Regions from separate parts of the Actinomadura graeca genome, predicted to be linked through region 1. Evidence: riboswitches for the same ligand, from Rfam matches in the RefSeq annotation. Region 1 holds a riboswitch; each other region holds the start of a gene.
The links. Region 1 has a riboswitch for cobalamin ahead of metE (5-methyltetrahydropteroyltriglutamate--homocysteine S-methyltransferase). Riboswitches for the same ligand answer to the same signal wherever they lie in the genome.

Region 2: linked by a shared signal. The riboswitch ahead of AGRA3207_RS19915 (kynureninase) and the one ahead of metE (5-methyltetrahydropteroyltriglutamate--homocysteine S-methyltransferase) in region 1 are both predicted to bind cobalamin.
Region 3: linked by a shared signal. The riboswitch ahead of AGRA3207_RS09410 (putative cobaltochelatase) and the one ahead of metE (5-methyltetrahydropteroyltriglutamate--homocysteine S-methyltransferase) in region 1 are both predicted to bind cobalamin.

Annotation. Positions count from the first base shown of each region.
Region 1 covers NZ_CP059572.1:3,731,802-3,737,927, reverse strand. Annotated here, with positions in the region: gene metE (5-methyltetrahydropteroyltriglutamate--homocysteine S-methyltransferase) at 36-2,282, opposite strand; cobalamin riboswitch at 2,384-2,589, opposite strand; gene AGRA3207_RS16395 (eCIS core domain-containing protein) at 2,954-4,549, shown strand; gene AGRA3207_RS40235 (DUF397 domain-containing protein) at 4,615-4,986, opposite strand; gene AGRA3207_RS16390 (helix-turn-helix domain-containing protein) at 4,958-5,881, opposite strand.
Region 2 covers NZ_CP059572.1:4,512,288-4,518,413, reverse strand. Annotated here, with positions in the region: gene AGRA3207_RS19945 (hypothetical protein) at 20-295, shown strand; gene AGRA3207_RS19940 (ABC transporter ATP-binding protein) at 430-1,137, shown strand; gene AGRA3207_RS19935 (hypothetical protein) at 1,140-2,654, shown strand; gene AGRA3207_RS19930 (hypothetical protein) at 2,602-2,877, shown strand; gene AGRA3207_RS19925 (hypothetical protein) at 2,933-3,433, shown strand; cobalamin riboswitch at 3,487-3,609, shown strand; gene AGRA3207_RS19915 (kynureninase) at 3,903-5,105, shown strand; gene AGRA3207_RS19910 (VOC family protein) at 5,179-5,565, shown strand; gene AGRA3207_RS19905 (CsbD family protein) at 5,721-5,894, opposite strand.
Region 3 covers NZ_CP059572.1:2,050,653-2,056,778, forward strand. Annotated here, with positions in the region: gene AGRA3207_RS09400 (cobyrinic acid a,c-diamide synthase CobB) at 1-294, opposite strand, end outside; gene cobO (cob(I)yrinic acid a,c-diamide adenosyltransferase) at 288-902, opposite strand; gene AGRA3207_RS09410 (putative cobaltochelatase) at 1,008-3,098, opposite strand; cobalamin riboswitch at 3,154-3,285, opposite strand; gene AGRA3207_RS09415 (ATP-binding protein) at 3,379-3,897, opposite strand; gene AGRA3207_RS09420 (helix-turn-helix domain-containing protein) at 4,090-4,935, shown strand; gene AGRA3207_RS09425 (DUF397 domain-containing protein) at 4,932-5,132, shown strand; gene AGRA3207_RS09430 (LLM class F420-dependent oxidoreductase) at 5,388-6,126, shown strand, end outside.

The DNA.
Region 1 (6,126 bases):
GGAAGCCGGCCGGGACGACCACTGGGCCGGGCCGCTCAGCTGGAACGGTCCCGCCGGACGCGGTGCGCGGCGGCGACCAGGTTGCGCAGGGACGCCTCGGTCTCCGGGTAGGCGCGGGTCTTCAGGCCGCAGTCGGGGTTGACCCACAGCCTGGAGGGCTCGACGGCCTGGAGGGCGCGCCGGAGGTTGTCCTCCATCTCCTCCGCGGACGGGACGCGCGGCGAGTGGATGTCGTAGACGCCCGGCCCGATGCCGTTGCCGTACCCGGCGTCGCGCAGGTCGGCGACCAGCTCCATGCGCGAGCGGGCCGCCTCGACGCTGGTGACGTCGGCGTCCAGCGCGCCGATCGCGCCGATGATCTCCCCGAACTCCGAGTAGCACATGTGGGTGTGGATCTGCGTGGTGTCCGCGACGCCCGAGGTCGCCAGCCGGAACGCCTCGACGGCCCAGTCCAGGTAGGCGGCGCGGTCGGCCTCGCGCAGCGGCAGTGCCTCGCGCAGCGCCGGCTCGTCCACCTGGATGACCCGCACCCCGGCCGCCTCCAGGTCGCCGATCTCGTCCCGCAGGGCCAGCGCCACCTGCCGCGCGGTGTCGGCGAGCGGCTGGTCGTCGCGGACGAACGACCAGGCCAGCATCGTGACGGGCCCGGTCAGCATCCCCTTCACCGGCTTGCTCGTCAGCGACTGCGCGTACGTCGCCCACTCCACCGTCATCGGACGCCGCCGCGCCACGTCGCCGTGCAGGATCGGCGGCCGCACGTAACGCGACCCGTAGGACTGCACCCAGCCGTGCCGGGTCGCGGCGTACCCGTCGAGTTGCTCGGCGAAGTACTGGACCATGTCGTTGCGCTCCGGCTCGCCGTGCACGAGCACGTCCAGCCCGATGTCCTCCTGGAGCGCGATGACACGCGCGATCTCGTCCTTCATGGCCTGGACGTAGGCGTCGGCGGGGATGCGCCCGGCCCGCCCGTCGGCGCGGGCGCGGCGGATCTCCGCCGTCTGCGGGAACGACCCGATCGTCGTCGTCGGCAGGTCGGGCAGTCCGAGCGCGGCCCGCTGCGCGGTGAACCGGTCCGCGCGGTCGCCGCGCCGGACCCCGCGGAGGGCGTCCACCCGGGCCCGGACGTCACGGTCGACGGCCGCCGCCGGGGCCGGGACCTCGTCCGGCGCCGGGCCGTCCTCGCGCAGTGCCCGGCCGAGCGCGACGACCTCGGCGACCTTCTGCCGGGCGAAGGCGAGCCGCCCGCGCACGGACGGGTCCAGCGACGTCTCGGCGTCCAGGTCGAGCGGCACGTGCAGCAGCGAGCACGACGTGCCCACCACGACCTGGTCCGCCAGCCCGAGCAGGGTGGCACAGGTGGCGCGGGCCCTGCGGGTGTCGGTGCGCCAGACGTTGCGGCCGTCCACGACGCCCGCCACGACGGTCTTGCGCGGCAGCCCGCCGACCGACGCGAGGACCTCCAGGTTCCCGGGACCAGCGGCGAAGTCCAGGGCGACGGCCTCGACCCGCCCCCTGGCCAGCACACGCAGCGCGTCCGTGCCGATCGTCCCGAAGTAGGTCGCGACCATCAGCCGCGGACGCGTCGGCAGCCCGCCGAGCCGTGCGTAGGCGCGGGCGAACGCGGTGATCTCCTCCTCGGTCCGGTCGGCGACCAGCGCGGGCTCGTCCAGCTGCACCCACGCGGCGCCCGCCCCGGCGAGCCGTTCCAGCAGCTCCGCGTACACCTCGACGAGGTCGTCCAGCAGGTCCAGCGGCCGGAACCCGTCCGGCGCGCCGGGCGCGGGCTTGGCCATCAGCAGGTAGGTGAGCGGCCCGACCAGCACCGGGCGCGTCTCGATGCCGAGCGCCCTGGCCTCCCTGTACTCCACCAGCGGCTTGGACGCGGATCCGCCGGCCAGCCGGAACCGCGTGTCCGGCCCCAGCTCGGGGACGATGTAGTGGTAGTTGGTGTCGAACCACTTGGTCATCTCCAGCGGCGGGACGTCCTGCACCCCGCGCGCCATCGCGAAGTACCGGTCGAGCCCGGACAGATGCCGGTACCGCTCCGGGACGGCGTCGACGAGCACGCTGGTGTCGAGCACCTGGTCGTAGAAGGAGAACGTGTTAGACGGGATCGCGTCCAGGCCCGCATCGCGCAGGCCCGTCCAGACCGACGCGCGCAGTTCGGCCCCGGCCGCCTCCAGGGCGGCGGCGTCGGCGCGTCCGGCCCAGTAGTCCTCGGTGGCGGTCTTCAGTTCACGGCGCGCACCGATGCGCGGATACCCCAGAATTGTCGTGTTCATGGCGGCTTCCCTCGCTGTGCCATGGGCGGACCCGCGGGCGCAGGGACGCGCTGGGAGCGCGCCGCCGACCTTCCCGCGAGGCCGCAGACCACCGCGCGCCGGTCGGCACGCGGGCGGAGGCAGGTCTTCGGACTCGCGGGCATCGCCTCCAGGAGGCGTCCTACTGGCCGTCGCTTCCCAGGCCGTGCGGCCCAGTGCGTATGACGGCGGTCGTTCCCGCTCACCGCTGCGGGGCAGTCCCGGATTCGCACCGGGTTCCCTCTTACGACACTCGTCACCGAGTGAACCATCCGCACCGCGAAGTCTACCGACACGCCATGAACCGCCACCCGACAGGCGCGGCCTTCGTCGGACGAGACGCCTGCCGCCCCATGACCCACCGCCATCACGCGGACGGCGACGGCATCGCCCGCGGACACGACCCGGACGCCCTTCCAAGCCCGCGGAGCCCTTCGATGACGGTTCCTCGCGGCGTCAGCGTCTGATCGGAAGGGCACGGGGTCGTGCCCTTGGTGCTGTCCTCGGCGGCCTTCCCACGACCGCGTGCACCGGGGGAGCGTGGAGGTGCGTCCATTCGTGGGGAGGCGTCCGTGCGGGAACAGGTGCGACCGGGCAGGCGGGGCAGTGAAGAGCGTGCGGCGGATGCCGCTCAGCCAAGGGCGGCGGAACCGATGTCGGCTCTGCTGGCTCTGCAGCGGACGGCGGGCAACGCCGCGGTGACCGCCGCGCTGGAGACCCAGCGGCACGTCCACCACGCCGGTTGCGGTCACGGGACCGCGGTCCAGCGGTCGGCGGTGCACGATGTCCTGCGCTCGTCGGGACGTCCCCTGGGAAGCGGGCTGCGGGACGAGATGGAGCAGCGCCTGGGCGCGGACTTCGGCGACGTCCGCATCCACGACGACGCCGTCGCGCAGCGGTCGGCCGCCGAGATCGGGGCGCGTGCCTACACGTCCGGCTCCCATGTGGTGGTCGGCGCGGGCGGCGCGGACAAGCACACCCTCGCCCATGAGCTGACGCACGTCATCCAGCAGCGCAGCGGCCCGGTGGCGGGCACCGACAACGGCCAGGGACTGTCCGTCAGCGACCCCGGTGACCGTTTCGAGCGTGAGGCCGAGGCCAACGCCAAGCGCGCCATGTCCGTGCCGCTGGCCGGAGCCGATACGGGTGGGGGAGCGCCGCGGACGGCCCTCGCCCTGCAACGCCTCGCCGGGAACACCGCCATGGGGGAGGCGCTTCGCGGGCCCGGGCGAGAGCCGGAGAACGGGCGGCACCAGCTCGATGAGGGACGCGCTCACCACGGCGGGCAGGCGCGGGACCCCGTCGTCCAGCGGGCCCCGGGCGAATACCTCTCCTCCCGGGTCCTGCGGCGCCTTCACATCGCGAACGACGCCATCAGGGATATTCAGGCGGACACCCGGCACGCCGCGAACCAGCAAGCGGCCCTGATCCACACGCTGTACAACGCGTCCCTGCGCGCGGTCGTCCAGCAGCACAACGGCTTCTGGGACTTTTCACGGCTCACCAGCCGGCCCGACGCACGCGATCTGTCGGCGGCGAAGGCCCTGCACGCACGGAGCATGATCTGCGAGTCATCCGCTCAGTGCACGTTCTCCCTTCTTCGGCGCTATGCCCGAGGGGAGACGATCAGGATGGTGATGTCCCCTCAGCAATCCCACTGGTTCGTGATCATCGGCGGGGTGAACGAGGACCCCTCGGAGTGGGTCGTGGCCGACCCTTGGCCCACGCAGGCCCGGGCCGTCGAATGGACGGACCACTTCTGCTACACACCGGACCTGGAGACGGTCTTCATCGACAGGACGATGCAGGCGGACGGCAACGACGAAGCCCGTCATCTCTCCCACCTCATCAGCCTGAACGACGCCGGATGGTATGCGCTGCACTGGGACCTGAGCAGGCTCCGCGGGCGTCCGCTCACGCAGATCGGCGAAATGTTCCAAGCCGCAGGGATAGGGATCAACCTCCACCAGCCCGACCTGGTGGAGCAGCTCATGCAGGGTCTCGCGATGGCCGACTCGTGGTCGACCGACGACATCGGGACGTGGCCGAATGCGGCGCTCGAGGTGTGGTGCCTGGCCCAGATCGACGCGCAGGTCGTCAGACGGCTGTTCGCGGACACCGCGAGCTCGGGGAACACCAGGGACCTTCGCGCGCAGGTCGCCGCCGGAGTCGGAGAGGTCAGGCAGCAGGGCGACAGTTCCTGGATCTGGGACATCCCCCACGCTTACGGCCCGGGTGGGAACCGGTGAACGGCCGTGCCGTGCCGGTCCGGTGAGGGCTCCCCCTCCGGCCGGACCGGCGTGCGGACGACAGGTCAGAGGTCGTAGGCGCCCCGCCCGATGGCGTCGAACAGGTCACGAAGCCCCCGCGGGCTCAACCTGATCACGCCGCTGTCCGACGTCGCCCCGTCCCGAGCCCCAAGAACGCCGACCTCCAGGCGAGCAAGCTCGACGCACCCGTTGTTGGCCTGGCACGCCGCGGAACGGCGCCATGGGACATGTGTGACTGATGTGACCTGAGATAGGCCAAGTGTCCTGTGTGAATTCACTACAACATCCTGCCCGACATCAACCGGCCGAGAGGGCGGAACCTGAGCCGTGGCACAGCAAAAACCGATTGGAGATCCTCCGGATTCGCCGGAGACCGGCGGGGCTTTGTCACCGGGGCGCGTGCAGAGCGCCGTCATCCCCGGCGGGCAGCGCGTCGCGACCTTTTCGTGCCCATTGCTCCTGTGCTTCGAGAATTGCAGCGACCGAGTCCCGCTCCCCGAGGCTGTGGTCCGCCAGCCACCGGCGGAACAACCCGTACTCGTGGACCCGGGCCTCGTCCTGGGCGTGCATGGACTCGGTGCTCTCCACATGGACCACCGAGGGGAACTCCACGCCGTAGGCCGGTTCGAACTCCAGAAGGATGAAGGAGCTCAGTCCCGCGCCGTGGTCGGCGTCGAGTGCCAGCACGCGGAGCGTGACCGACGGGAGGTCGGCGAGCTCGACCAGGTGCAGCAACTGCCGGCTCATCGTCGACGCGGTGCCGACGCGCCGCAGCAGGACCGCCTCGTCCAGGACGACGCAGAGGGAGAGCCGTTCGGGCGGCCGGATCAGCCGCTGGCGCCGCAGGCGGATCTCCAGGCGGCGTTCCACCTCGGCTCGTGGCCGTGAGGCGATCTCGACGTATCCGAGGAACAGCTGCCTGGCGTATTCCTCGGTCTGGAGGAGGCCGGGCACGGTGTCGGCTTCGAACGCGAAAATGGAACTGGCCTCGTCCTCCAAAGCGATGAAGGCCCCCAGCCCGCCCAACTGGCTCTCGGGGTATTTGGTCCACCACCCGTTTCTGGCCGCCTCACGTGCGAGGACGAGCAACTCCTCGCCCAGGTGCGCGTCGGCCCCGTACAGGCGGAGCATCGCACGCAGGTCGGCGAGATCCACGCCGATGCGCGCCCCCTCGATGCGGCTCACCTTGGACGCCGACCAGCCCAGACGCCGGCCGGCCGTGTCCGCGCTGAGGCCGCGTCCCTCCCGCAGGCGGCGCAGGGCCACGCCCAGACGCTGCTTGCGGACGCTCGGGGCCGCTCCCGCTGCCATCCCGTTCACCTTCCGTTCTCAAATGGCGATAATAGTCGAGCCTAGGGAGGTATCGCTTGCAATGAAAGTGCACGCGATAGTTGCACCGTCGCGCGACTGGATCGCTCGCGCCGTTTTTAATAGTGGGCTGAGCTGGACAAACTCCGGTCCGTGGGCCCACGGTGACGTTCTTTCCTTTCCGATACATTGTTGTCAATGCTGCACTGCTTGTGGCCGTGCATGTTGCAGTCGCCGATTCTTCGCGG
Region 2 (6,126 bases), 780 kb from region 1:
GACAGAGGGAGGAAGCCGTATGTCGATGACAGTACCCGCACTGGTGACGAAATCCGTCACCGCGCGCATGCTCGACCGGCGCACGCGCGCGGTGGAGTCGATCAAGAAGAGGATCGACGAGGGACTGGTCCGTTACGACGCCTGGTTCCTGGTCTTCGTCGCGGTCATCCTCGCCTTAGGGGCCACCCTGCTCGCGGGGATGGCGGTCTGGTGCGTGGTCAAGCAGCACAAGACGTTCACCGGCCACTGGCAGTACAAGAACTTCGGCCTGAAGGTCTACTTCGAATGCAGGTGACCTAGGCCGCCAGGCGGTTGGTCGACGTTTTTCAGTGCGGTGCCCAGGCGGGTGAATTCGCCAGCAACAGCCCAGCCCGCCTGGGCACCACCACCTGATGGACTCGGCGAAAGACCAACGTGACAATGAGCCAGTTGACTGTCAATAAGGTGAGCTACTCCTACGACGGCATCGTCAACGTCCTCGCGGACGTCTCGCTGTCGGTCGAGGAAGGGGTGATCGTCGGCCTGGTCGGGCCCAACGGTTCCGGCAAGTCCACGCTGATCAAGAACATCTTCGATCTGCTGAGGCTCCAGTCCGGGTCGATCAGCATCGGCGGCCACAAGCACGCGTCCGCCGAGGCGAAGTCGATGGGCATGTACCTGTCCAGCAACGACTACCTGCCGGAGTTCCTCACCGCCCGCGAGTACGTCTCGCTGCTGGGGGACCTGTTCCAGGTCGACGTGGACCATTCCGAGGCGCAGGAGCTGTTCCGCAGGTTCTCGATGGACGGACGCTACGGGCACCTCATCGAGGACTACTCCCACGGCATGCGCAAGAAGACGCAGCTGGTGTCCGCGCTCATCATGCGCCGGCCCCTGACCATCATCGACGAGACGCTCAACGGGATCGACCTCGAAGCGCTCCACCTCAGCGAGAAGGAATTCCGGCGCGTGCGCGACGAGGGACGGTCGATCCTCCTGTGCACCCACGACTTCCCCGTCCTGGAACGGCTCGCGGACCGCATCGTCTTCCTCGACCTCGGGCACGTCGTCTCCGACGCGCCCACCTCGGACCTCATCGACGAGTACGGCTCCCTGAGCGACATGGTGTTCCACCACCTCGGAACGGACGGCCGGTGAGCATGCGACTGCGACACTCCGCCGCCCTGGCCCGGCTGCTCTTCGTCTTCTTCCGGCGCAGGGTCCTGAAAATGGGCGTCCTGCGGTCCACTCCGGTGAAGGTCTTCGCGTTATCGGCCGCGGCGTTACTCCTCGGGGTCCTGTGCGCGTCCGCGTACTTCTTTCTCAAGTCGCTGGTCGACGACATGGCCGCCTGGCGGCTGCTGTTCGACACATCGACGGTCTCCCTCGTCCTGTGGGTGCAGATCGCCTTCCTGCTGGTGAAGGTGCTCTTCATCAATGCGGAGGGAATGCTCACGCTGAGCTATCAGCTGCCGCTGACGAACCGTGAACGGTCCGTGGCGTTCTTGATGTACGAGGCGGGCACGACGGGGATCGTCGCCGGAGTGGGTTTCGTTTCGCTCGCCGTGAGCGCGCTGCTGCTGCTCGGCCCGGACGCCGTCCCGCGTATCACCGCGTCGATCATCCTGCCCGTCCTCCTGACATACCTCGCCCTGAGCGTCGTGTACCAGCTCCTGGCGCGGCTGTGGGGGCTGATAGGACTCAGCCGCATCGCGGGCGTCCTGTCCGTCCTCGTGATGTTCGGGCTGGTGGTTCTGTATTCGGTCCAGATGCGGACGCTCATCACGGACGTCAGCGAGGACTATCTCGAAAAGCGGACCCGCTATTCGTGGGTCACGTCGGTGTCGTGGTCGTGGCACCGGTACGGCGCCGTCCCCGCCCTCGCGGGCGCGGTGCTCCTCGCGGCCGTGCTCATGGTCCTCACACTGGCGCTCACTCCGAACCAGCACGTCCGCCAGTCGCGGTTCCTGAACGTCTCGATGGGCAGGCTGCCGGGCCGTTTCCTCAACGCCTATGACTGGTGTCTGCTCCGCAACTCGCAGACATCGATCGGTGCCGTGATGACCGTCGCGCTGTTCGCCTACCTGACGCTGCGATCCGCGGTCAATCCCATGTGGAGCCTCGCCGTCCTTTCCCTGGGCGGTCTTTACCAGTTCACCGCGACGCAGCCGCTGCGGATGATCCCCGGCACGGCCACCTCCCCCTGGCGGATCTACGGGCGGCTGGTCAAGGCGCAGGTCGTCCTGCTGGTCCTGTTCGCCGTGCCGGGACTCGCGATCCTCCTCGCGGCCGACCGGGACGCCTTCGTCCAGAGCGGCCCGGCCCTGCTCGGCTGCCTCGGCGGCGTGGTCATGACCACCTGCATCAGCATCGTCTTCCCCGCGGAGAAGGACAATCCGTTCTCCGTCTTCCTGGGCCTTTCCGCGTTCGGCGTCGCGTTCGCGCTGGCGGCCATCGGGCTGGGCCTGCTCAATCTGCCGCCGTGGGCGGCCAGAGGAGTCCTCGGCGGAGCGTGCGCGCTGTCCGTCTGGTACGCGGTCCAGGGAATCCGGATCAGTGAATCGAGGAGAAGGAATGATAAAGGCACGGTGGGTCATGACGTCCGCTCTCGCGTCGGTCCTGTTGACCCTGGCGATCGCGGTGACGGCCCTTCTGTATCTCATGTTCTCAACTGACGGTGACAAGCCGATCTACCGGGAGACGCTGTTCGGATCGCTTTTCTTCAAGGCGAAGCCCACGGGCAACGGGGCGACCGGGGTGACCATGGGCGTGGCCAATCCCACGGCCCTGATCGTCATTTTCGTGGTCGCCACCGCGGTCCTCACGATGACCCACATCACCTACCGGGGGTTGAAGCACCGCCGTGAGCAGCTCATCAAGCAGCAGACCGGCGCCTGACCCCTCCGCCGGCGATCCGGCGCCCGGTCCCTCCGCCCACGACCGGGACGGGCCGGTGGTCCGCGCGGTCGCCGCGGCCGTGGTCCTGCAGGTCTGGCCGCTGCTGGCCTTCCTCGGCGGCCTCCTGGCCGTGGCGCTGGCGTGGTTCGCGTCGTCCGGCGACGGCGTCCCGGCGGAGATGGCGTGGTGGTTCTTCAAGGCGGCGGCATTGGGCCTGGCGGGCTCCTTCGCCCTGCACGAGGTGGCGCACGTGGTGGTGCTCAAGCGCCTTCCCCACGTCACGCACATCGCCATCGAGCGGACGATGTGGCGCACATCGGTGATCCCAGCGGGGACGATGACGGCCCTCCAGAGCGCGGGCGTCGCCGTGGCCGGTCCGTCCTCGTGCGTGATCGTCGGCGCCGGGCTGTGGAGCATGGGACTCGACCGGGCCCTGGCCTGGTGGTATCTCGTCCACCTCGTGTTCCTCCTGCCCTTCTTCGGCGACGGCCGGAACCTGGTGCACGGCCTCCGTGAGGCGGTCGCCCTGCGCCGGGCCCGGCGGACACGGGAGTGAGAGTATCTACATGTGGTGTTGGTAGGACTATGGCACCACAAGATGTATGGTTCCTCTGACGTTGGCTCACCCGTCCCACCCAGGGACGGGTGTCGTAAGAGGGAACCCGGTGCGATTCCGGGACTGCCCCGCCAACCCCTTCGCCTTCATGGAACTGCAGGACGTCCAGGAGCTGTCCAACTTCTTCGAGCGCCGGGTCTCGGCCTACCAGATCGGCACGGAAGGCGCCGTCAGCCTCGACGAGGAGTTCTGAGAACCGTTGCAGGCACGTGGTCTTTTGCCTGCGGGACGCAGGTTCGATGCGCCGGGCGGGGCACGACAAGAATCTGCCAAACATGCCATGTCATTTGACGTGCTCCGCCAGGCGCGACACATTCGAAGGCGCCCCCTTCTTGGTGCTGTGCATTCGTCGTGGGCTCCCAGAAACACACCACCGGCAAGGCCACCAGGCGAGAGGTCGACTATGAACGTGCGCGTATCCGAGTCCCTGAACGAGGAAGCCGAGCGGCTGGACGCCGCAGATCCGCTGGCCCATGTGCGGAAGCGATTCGTCCTGCCCGCGGGCCAGATCTATATGGAGAGCACGTGTCTGGGGCCGCTGACCTCCTCGGTCTCGGCCGCCGTTCGCGAGGCGGTCGACGTCCAGTGGGGTCGGCGGCTCATCGACGGATGGTGGGAGGACGGATGGTGGGAGGCCCCCGCCCGCGCCGGAGACAAGATCGGGCGGCTGCTGGGCGCCGCCCCCGGCCAGGTGGTGGTCAGTGACTCCACCACGGTGCAGCTGTTCAACGCCCTCGTCGCGGCGTCCCGGCTGCGTCCCGGCCGCAAGGTGATCCTGAGCGTCACGACACAGTTCCCGACCGCCCGGTACATCACCGACTCGGCCGCGCGGATGCTGGACCTGACCGTCCGGCGCGTCCCCCCGGCCGAGATCGAACGCTACCTCCGGGCCGACGGCGAGGCCATCGGGGTGCTGCTCCACGAACCGGTCGACTTCCGCACCGGCGAGCTCTACGACCTCGCGGGCCTCACCCGCGCCGCCCACGCCGCCGGCTGCGTCACGGTGTGGGATCTGTGCCACGCCGCCGGGATCGTTCCCGTCGACCTGGACGCCAACGACGTGGACATGGCGGTCGGCTGCACCTACAAGTACCTGTGCGGCGGCCCCGGCTCACCGGCGTTCATCTACGTCGGCGGGCGTCACCAGAACGTCTTCGACCAGCCGCTCCCCGGCTGGAACGGCCACGAGTACCCGTTCGGCATGCGCGACACCTACCAGGGCGCGCCCAGCATCGCCCGCGCCCGCATCGGCACCCCGCCGATCATCTCCATGATCGCGCTCGAAGCGGCCCTGGACGCCTACGACGCCGTCGACATGCGGCAGGTGCGTCAACGCAGCCTGTCGCTGACGGGCTTCTTCATGACCTGCGCGGAGGAACTCCTCACGGGGACGGCCGCGTCCGTGGCCACACCGCGGGAGCCGCAGCGCCGGGCCGGTCACGTCGCGGTCTGCCACGGCGACGCGCCGAAGATCGTCCAGGAGCTCAGGGACAACGGCGTCGCGGCCGACCATCGTCCGCCGGACCTGATGCGGTTCGGCCTCCACCCCCTCTACACCACCCACCGCGAGGTTTACGCCGCGGTGTGCACGCTCCGCGATCTGGTGGTCTGAGCGTCCGCGGAACGATCCCGCCGGACGGTCCGCCGGCCCTGGACGCACGTGGACGCTCCCTAGACTCGCCCTCATGCTCAGACTCGGATTCCCGGTGATCGGCGTGACCGACGTCCCGCGCGCCGTGGCCTTCTGGACGTCGGCGCTGAACCTGGTCGCCACATCGGAGTGGGAGGCGCCCACCTGGAGGACCCTTGAGCACGCGGACGGGTCGGGCCGGGCACTCGCGCTGATGTTCAGCGAGTCGCCCGTCCAGGAACACCCGCGCATCCACCTCGACCTGATGGTGGACACCACGGCCGAGCAGGAAGCCGAGGTGGAGCGTCTGATCGGCCTCGGAGCCGAGAGGATCACGTGGGACCTGTACCCGCCGGACCCTGACTTCGTCGTCCTCGCCGACCCGGACGGCAACCGCTTCTGCGTCGTGGATCTGAGCCGGGCCCCCTCCGGCCCGGCGTAACAAGCGCCACGCCGCCCCGCATCGCGCCCGCCGCCCCGCCCCGCCCCGCGCCACGCCGCGTCGCGTCGCGTCGCGGGTCGTGCGTCGGCCAAAGCTCCGGGCAGAGGCAGGCCACCGCTCCTGGCGGTGGCCTGCCTCGATCCCTGGACGCTCGATCAGTCGGTGAAGGCGTCCTTGGCCTTCTCACCGGCCTGCTTGAGGTCCCCCTTGACCTGGTCGTTCTTGCCCTCCGCCTCAAGGCGCTCGTTGCCGGTCACCTTGCCGGCGACTTCCTTGGCCTTGCCCTTGAGCTTGTCGCCGGTGTTGGCCGCCTTGTCCTTGTTCCCCATGGGAAGCCGTCCTCCCTGTTCGCCCTGATCAGTACGCATCTGCCTTACCCGTCCAAAATGCGATGATGCGCGGCCGAACCGCCGAGGCCCCGCAGTTCGACCCGCTCGCACCCTCCTGACCAGGCTGTTTCCTCGCGACAGCGTGGGTGGCGACACCGTCGTTCGACGAGGTGGTGGTGCTTTTGTCACTGCTGCCGTCAGTCAATGGGCGCGGGCATCGTGGTGTACTCGT
Region 3 (6,126 bases), 1.7 Mb from region 1:
CGCTCCGTCGTACATGCCCATGACGCCCTCGACGACGGCGACGTCCGCGCCCGCGGCGCCATGCAGGAACAGCGGGACGACGAGCTCCTCGGACGTCATCCACGGGTCGAGGTTGCGTCCCGGGCGGCCCGTCGCCAGCGCGTGGTAGCCCGGGTCGATGTAGTCCGGGCCGACCTTGTGCGGCGAGACCTCCAGCCCGCGGGCGGCGAACGCGGCCATCAGCCCGGTCGCCACGGTCGTCTTCCCGCTCCCCGACGAGGGCGCGGCGACGACGAGCCGCGGGACGCTCACCACTCGATGCCCTTCTGGCCCTTCTGCCCGCGGTCCATCGGATGCCGCACCTTGCCCATCTCGGTGACGAGGTCGGCCGCCTCCACCAGCCGCGGGTCGGCGTCCCGCCCGGTGATCACGACGTGCTGGTTGCCGGGCCGGTCCCGCAGCGCGGCGACGACGTCCCCGACGTCCACCCAGCCCCACTTCATCGGGTAGGTGAACTCGTCCAGGACGTACAGGCGGTAGGTCTCGGCGGCGAGGTCCCGCTTGATCTGCTCCCAGCCCTCGCGGGCGTCCGCCTCGTGGTCGGCCTCGGTGCCGGGCCGCTGGATCCACGACCAGCCCTCGCCCATCTTGGCCCAGGACACCGGCCCGCCCTCGCCGGTCTCGGCGTGCAGGCGGCCGAGCGCGAGCAGCGCGTTCTCCTCGCCGATGCGCCACTTGGCGGACTTGACGAACTGGAACACCCCGATCGGCCAGCCCTGGTTCCAGGCGCGCAGCGCGAGCCCGAAGGCGGCGGTCGACTTCCCCTTGCCGGGACCGGTGTGCACCATCACCAGCGGCCGGTTGCGGCGCTCCCGGGTGGTGAGCCCGTCGCTCGGCACGTACTCCGGCTTGCCCTGCGGCATCTCAGTCCCCGTCCTTCCACCAGGCCATGCGGGTCATGCGGGTCATGCGGGTCATGCGGGTCATGCGGGTCGGGCGCGACGCGCGCCCCGGGCGGCCGAGGCGGCTCACGCGACGGTCCGCGCGTCCCGGACGACCCCGGCGAGCGAGTCGGCGCCCAGCCGGTCGAGCCGGACGACCTCCGCGCCCAGCCGCGCGCCCAGCGCGGCCGCCAGGCCGAGCCGCACCGGCCCGGACTCGCAGTCGACGACCACCGACGCGACGCCGGAGAGCAGCCCGGCCGCGCGCGCCGGATCGGGCCCGTGCGTGGCGCGGCCGTCGGTGACCACGACCAGCAGCGGACGGCGGGCGGGGTCGCGCAGCCGCTCGACCCGCAGCACCTCGGCGGCGCGCACCAGCCCGGCCGACAGCGGGGTCCGCCCGCCGGTCGGCAGCCGCTCCAGGCGCCGCGCCCCGGCCTCCACCGACGACGTCGGCGGCAGCGCCACCGCCGCGTCCGAGCCCCGGAACGTGATGAGCCCGACCTTGTCGCGGCGCTGGTAGGCGTCCAGCAGCAGGCTGAGCACCGCTCCCTTGACCGCGCGCATCCGCTTGCGTGCGGCCATCGACCCGCTCGCGTCCACGACGAACAGCACGAGGTTGCCTTCACGCCCGTCCCGGACGGTCTCCCGCAGGTCACCCGGGACCACGATCAGCCCGGCGCCGACCCGCCCGCGCGCGCTCTGGTACGGGGCGGCGGCGCGCAGCGTGGCGGTCAGGTGCAGCCCGCGCGCGCCCGGACGGGCACCCGACACGCGTCCGTGCGGGCTGCGTGCCTTGGAGCGGCGCCCGGGGGCACCCGCGCCCACGCCGGGCACGGTGAACAGCCGTGGCTTGTAGGCGGCGTCGGCGGGAGCGGTCTCGTCCTGCGCCGCCTGCCCTCGCCCGCTCTCCGCGGACGGCTCCGGCGGGCCGGAGCGCTCCGCGCCGTCCTGCGGGCCCGTCGCACCTTCGTCCGCCGCGCCTCCGCCCGGCCCGCCGTCGGGGGGCCCGGGGTCGTCGTCGGGCGGTTCCGGCCCCCGGTCGTCCCCGTCTTCCGGCTCCGGCCCGTGATCCTGCTCCCGGTCCGGTTCGGCGTGCTCGTCGAGGACCTCGTCGAGTCTCTGCCGGTCGAGGCCCGGCGCGTCGAACGGGTCGCGGCGCCGCCGGTGCGGCAGGGCCAGCCGCGCCGCGGTGCGCACGTCCTCGGACGTGACCGCGGGCCGCCCGTGCCAGGCGGCCAGGGCGATGGCCGCGCGCGCCGTGACCAGGTCGGCGCGCAGCCCGTCCACCTCGAACGAGGCGCACACCGCCGTGATCTGGCGGACCGCGGCGTCGGTCAGCTCGACGCCGGGCAGCCGGTCCCGCGCCGCGGCGATCCGCGCGGCCAGCGCCGCCTCGTCCCCGGCCCAGCCCGCGGCGAACGCCGCCGGGTCGTCCTCGAACCGCAGCCGCCGCCGGACGACCTCGGCGCGCTCCCCGGGGTCGCGGGTCGCGGCGACCTCGACGGTCAGCCCGAACCGGTCGAGGAGCTGCGGGCGCAGCTCGCCCTCCTCCGGGTTCATCGTCCCCACCAGCAGGAACCGCGCCGCGTGCCGGACCGACACGCCCTCCCGCTCGACGTACGACTCGCCCATCGCCGCCGCGTCCAGGAGCAGGTCGACGAGGTGGTCGTGCAGGAGGTTGACCTCGTCGACGTACAGCACGCCGCGGTGCGCCGCGGCGAGCAGGCCCGGTTCGAACGCCCGCACGCCCTCGGTCAGGGCGCGCTCGATGTCCAGCGACCCGGTGAGGCGGTCCTCCGACGCGCCGACCGGCAGCTCCACGAGCCGCGCGGCCCGCTCCGCCGCCGCGTCCGCCCGTCCCGCGTCCGGCTGGGGGCCGGGGACGCCGTGCGGGCCGTCGGGGCAGGACGGGTCGGGCGCGTGCGGGTCGCAGGAGAAGCGGCAGCCGGGGACGACCGCGACCGGCGGCAGCAGCGCCGCCAGGGCCCGGACGATCGTCGACTTCGCGGTGCCCTTCTCGCCGCGCACCAGCACGCCGCCCACGCCCGGCGAGACGGCGTTGACCAGCAGCGCCAGCTTGAGGTCGTCCATCCCGACGACGGCGGAGAAGGGGTAGCGCGCGGTCCCCCCGCGTTCCCTCGGCCCGTCGGTGCCCGTCGGCGCATCAGGGGGCATGCCTCGTCCTTTCCTCGGGTGTCCACGCCCGTGGCGGTTCCTGTCCGACGGCCGGAGTCTCCTGGCTCCCGGATCCCCGCTCCCCCTCGGCCTTCCAGCCGGCCCGTGCGGGCCCGCCGTGGCGCGAGCGAGGGAGAGCTCCCCTGGTCACAGTTGCGGGACAGCCCCGGATTCGCACCGGGTTCCTCCGCTTCCGTCGCAGGCACAGGATCGCACACCCGCCGCCGTCGCGCCCCCCGCCCCCGGGCGCGCCCCCGAGGCACCGGGACGCGGCGGGACGTCAGGACGCGGCGAGGGGCGGCCCCGCCGGGACGCGCACCGGCACGGCGAACCAGACGGCCTTGCCGTGGACGGGAGCCCCCGTCCGCGACCGGGCCCGCAGCATGCCCCAGCGTCCTCCGGACAGCTCCCGGACGATGCTGAGCCCGCGCCCGCAGTCGCCCGACGTCCAGGAATAGCCCGGAAGCCCCGCGTCGGCGAAGGCGTCGAAGACCGCGCAGCGCGCCTCCCCGGCGCCGTCGTCGCACGGATCGAACCACAGCTCGTGGGGGCTGTGGTCGCACGCGTGCTGGTGGGCGTTGGTGGCCAGCTCGCTGACCATCAGCTGGGCGTCGGCGATGACGTCCCTGGACGCCCGCAGCGCGGTGAGCGCCTCGGCGAGGGCGCGCCGGGCGTATCCGGCGCAACCCGGCCCTCCGGGCAGGGGCCAGACCCGGCCGGGTCTGATCCTGCCGCCGAGCAGCGCCCGGCGGGGCGGCACCACACGCGCGGCGTCGGTGATGTCAGGCGAGGTCTTCACGGGTCCTCCCGGGGTGGCGCGCTCGTGCGCGCTCCTGCGTCGTCGATTACTTTCAGTCCCCGAGTCGTCACAGATTCAAGCGTCTCGTGAGATTCTCACCTTCGCAACCGCCTTGCCGAGATTGCTCTGTCCCCGCGCGGGGTTGGCCATTCGCGTTGTGGGGCGGCGCCAGAGTGAGGAGACTCCACTGCCATGACCTACCGCCCTACGGTCCGCGGCCGCCGGCTGGCCCGGGAACTGCGCAAGCTTCGCGAGGAGCAGGGGCTGACCCTGCAGGAGGTAGCGGACCGGCTCGACTGGTCCCGGGCCACCGTGTCCCGGCTGGAGACGAGCCAGACCCGGCCGCGTCCCGGCGACATCGCCGACATCCTCGACCTGTACGGCGTCCCGAGCCCGGCGCGGGACGCGCTCATCACCCTGGCCCGGCAGGCCGGGCAGCGCGGCTGGTGGACGGCCTACCAGGACGTGTTCACCGGAAGCTACGTCGCGCTGGAGGACGAGGCGTCCCACATCCGCACGTGGGACCCGCAGCTGATCCACGGGCTGCTGCAGATCGAGCCGTACTCCCGCGCGGTGATCACCTCGGGCCGGCTGCTGCCGAGCCCGGAGGAGATCGAGCGCAGGATCGCCGCGCGCAAGATCCGGCAGGCGCTGCTGGACCGGGAGAGCGCGCCGCGGCTGCACGTGGTGTTCGACGAGTCGGTGCTGCACCGCCACATCGGCGGCCGGGAGGTGATGCGCGCGCAGCTGGACGCGCTCAACCTGGCCGTGAAGACCCGCCCATCCGTGACGATTCAGGTACTTCCCTATACCGCACAGGCACATGCCGGACTTGACGGACGTTTCACCATATTGTCGTATCCGAACCCCGCTGACCCCGATATCGCCTACGTAGAGGGCACCATGGGTGACGTTTACCTTGAGAGTGCCGAGGAAATAGCAAAACATAGGGACCGCTTCGATCGGATCGAGGCGGCCGCCCTGTCCCCCGAGGATTCCGCGCACCTCATCGCCGAGGCAGCAAGGAGCAGCCCGTGATCAACCTGCAGCGCGCACTCAGCGGAGCCACGTGGCGCACGTCGTCCCATAGCGGAAGTGGCGACCAGTGCGTCGAGGTGGCCCCCCTTTCCAGTGATCTGCACGCTGTGCGCGACTCGAAAGACCCCGGCGGCCCGGCTCTGGTGCTGACGCCGGACGCCTGGCGGACGCTCCTGGCATCGATCAGGGAGGTCTGACACCCGCGACACACGATCCGGGGGCCGCGGCACATGCCGCGGCCCCCGGGCCTCCACCGGAATTGTCACGATCTTTCCAATTGTCAGGCTCTGTCCATCTGGACCATTTCCGGGTTCCTTTCCAGGCCGCGCCCATCCGCGCGCCCCATCGGCGCCCATCTGCGCCGCCCATCGGCGTCCGCCCGCGTGCAAGGGCGGCCGGAATCGCGGCGGGCACGGCTTAGGCTCGCGGTGTCGACAACCGGAGGGTGCATCGTGACCGCGGAACTCAAGCTCGGCATCAACGTCGGCTACTGGCATCGCGACCCCGACGACCAGACCGAGACCGTCCTCGCCGCCGAACGGTGCGGCTATGACTCGGTGTTCACCGCCGAGGCGTACGGCTCGGACGTGTTCACCCCGCTGACCTGGTACGCCGCCCGCACGTCCCGCATCAGGCTCGGCACCGCCGTGGCGCAGATGTCGGCGCGGACCCCCACCGCGACCGCCATGCACGCCCTCACGCTCGACGCGCTCTCCGGCGGGCGCGTGATCCTCGGGCTCGGCGCGTCCGGCCCGCAGGTCGTGGAGGGCTGGTACGGCCGCCCGTTCCCGAAGCCGCTCGCCCGCACCCGCGAGTACCTCGACATCGTCCGCCAGGTCTGGCGGCGCGAGGGCCCGGTCACCAGCGACGGCCCGCACTACCCGCTGCCGTTCCCCGGCGGGACCGGCCTGGGCAAGCCGCTGAAGTCGATCGCGCACCCGGTCCGCCCGGACATCCCCGTCTACCTCGGCGCGGAGGGGCCGAAGAACGTCGCGCTGTCCGCCGAGATCGCCCAGGGCTGGCTGCCGCTGTTCGTCGACCCCGCACAGATCGAGCCGGTCTTCGGGGCGTCCCTCGCCGGGCGCCCGGACGGCTTCGAGATCGCCGCGACCGTCGCCACGATCGTCACCGACGACCTGCCCGCCGCGCTGGAGTTCGCGAAGATCCCGCTGGCGTTCTACATCGGCGGGA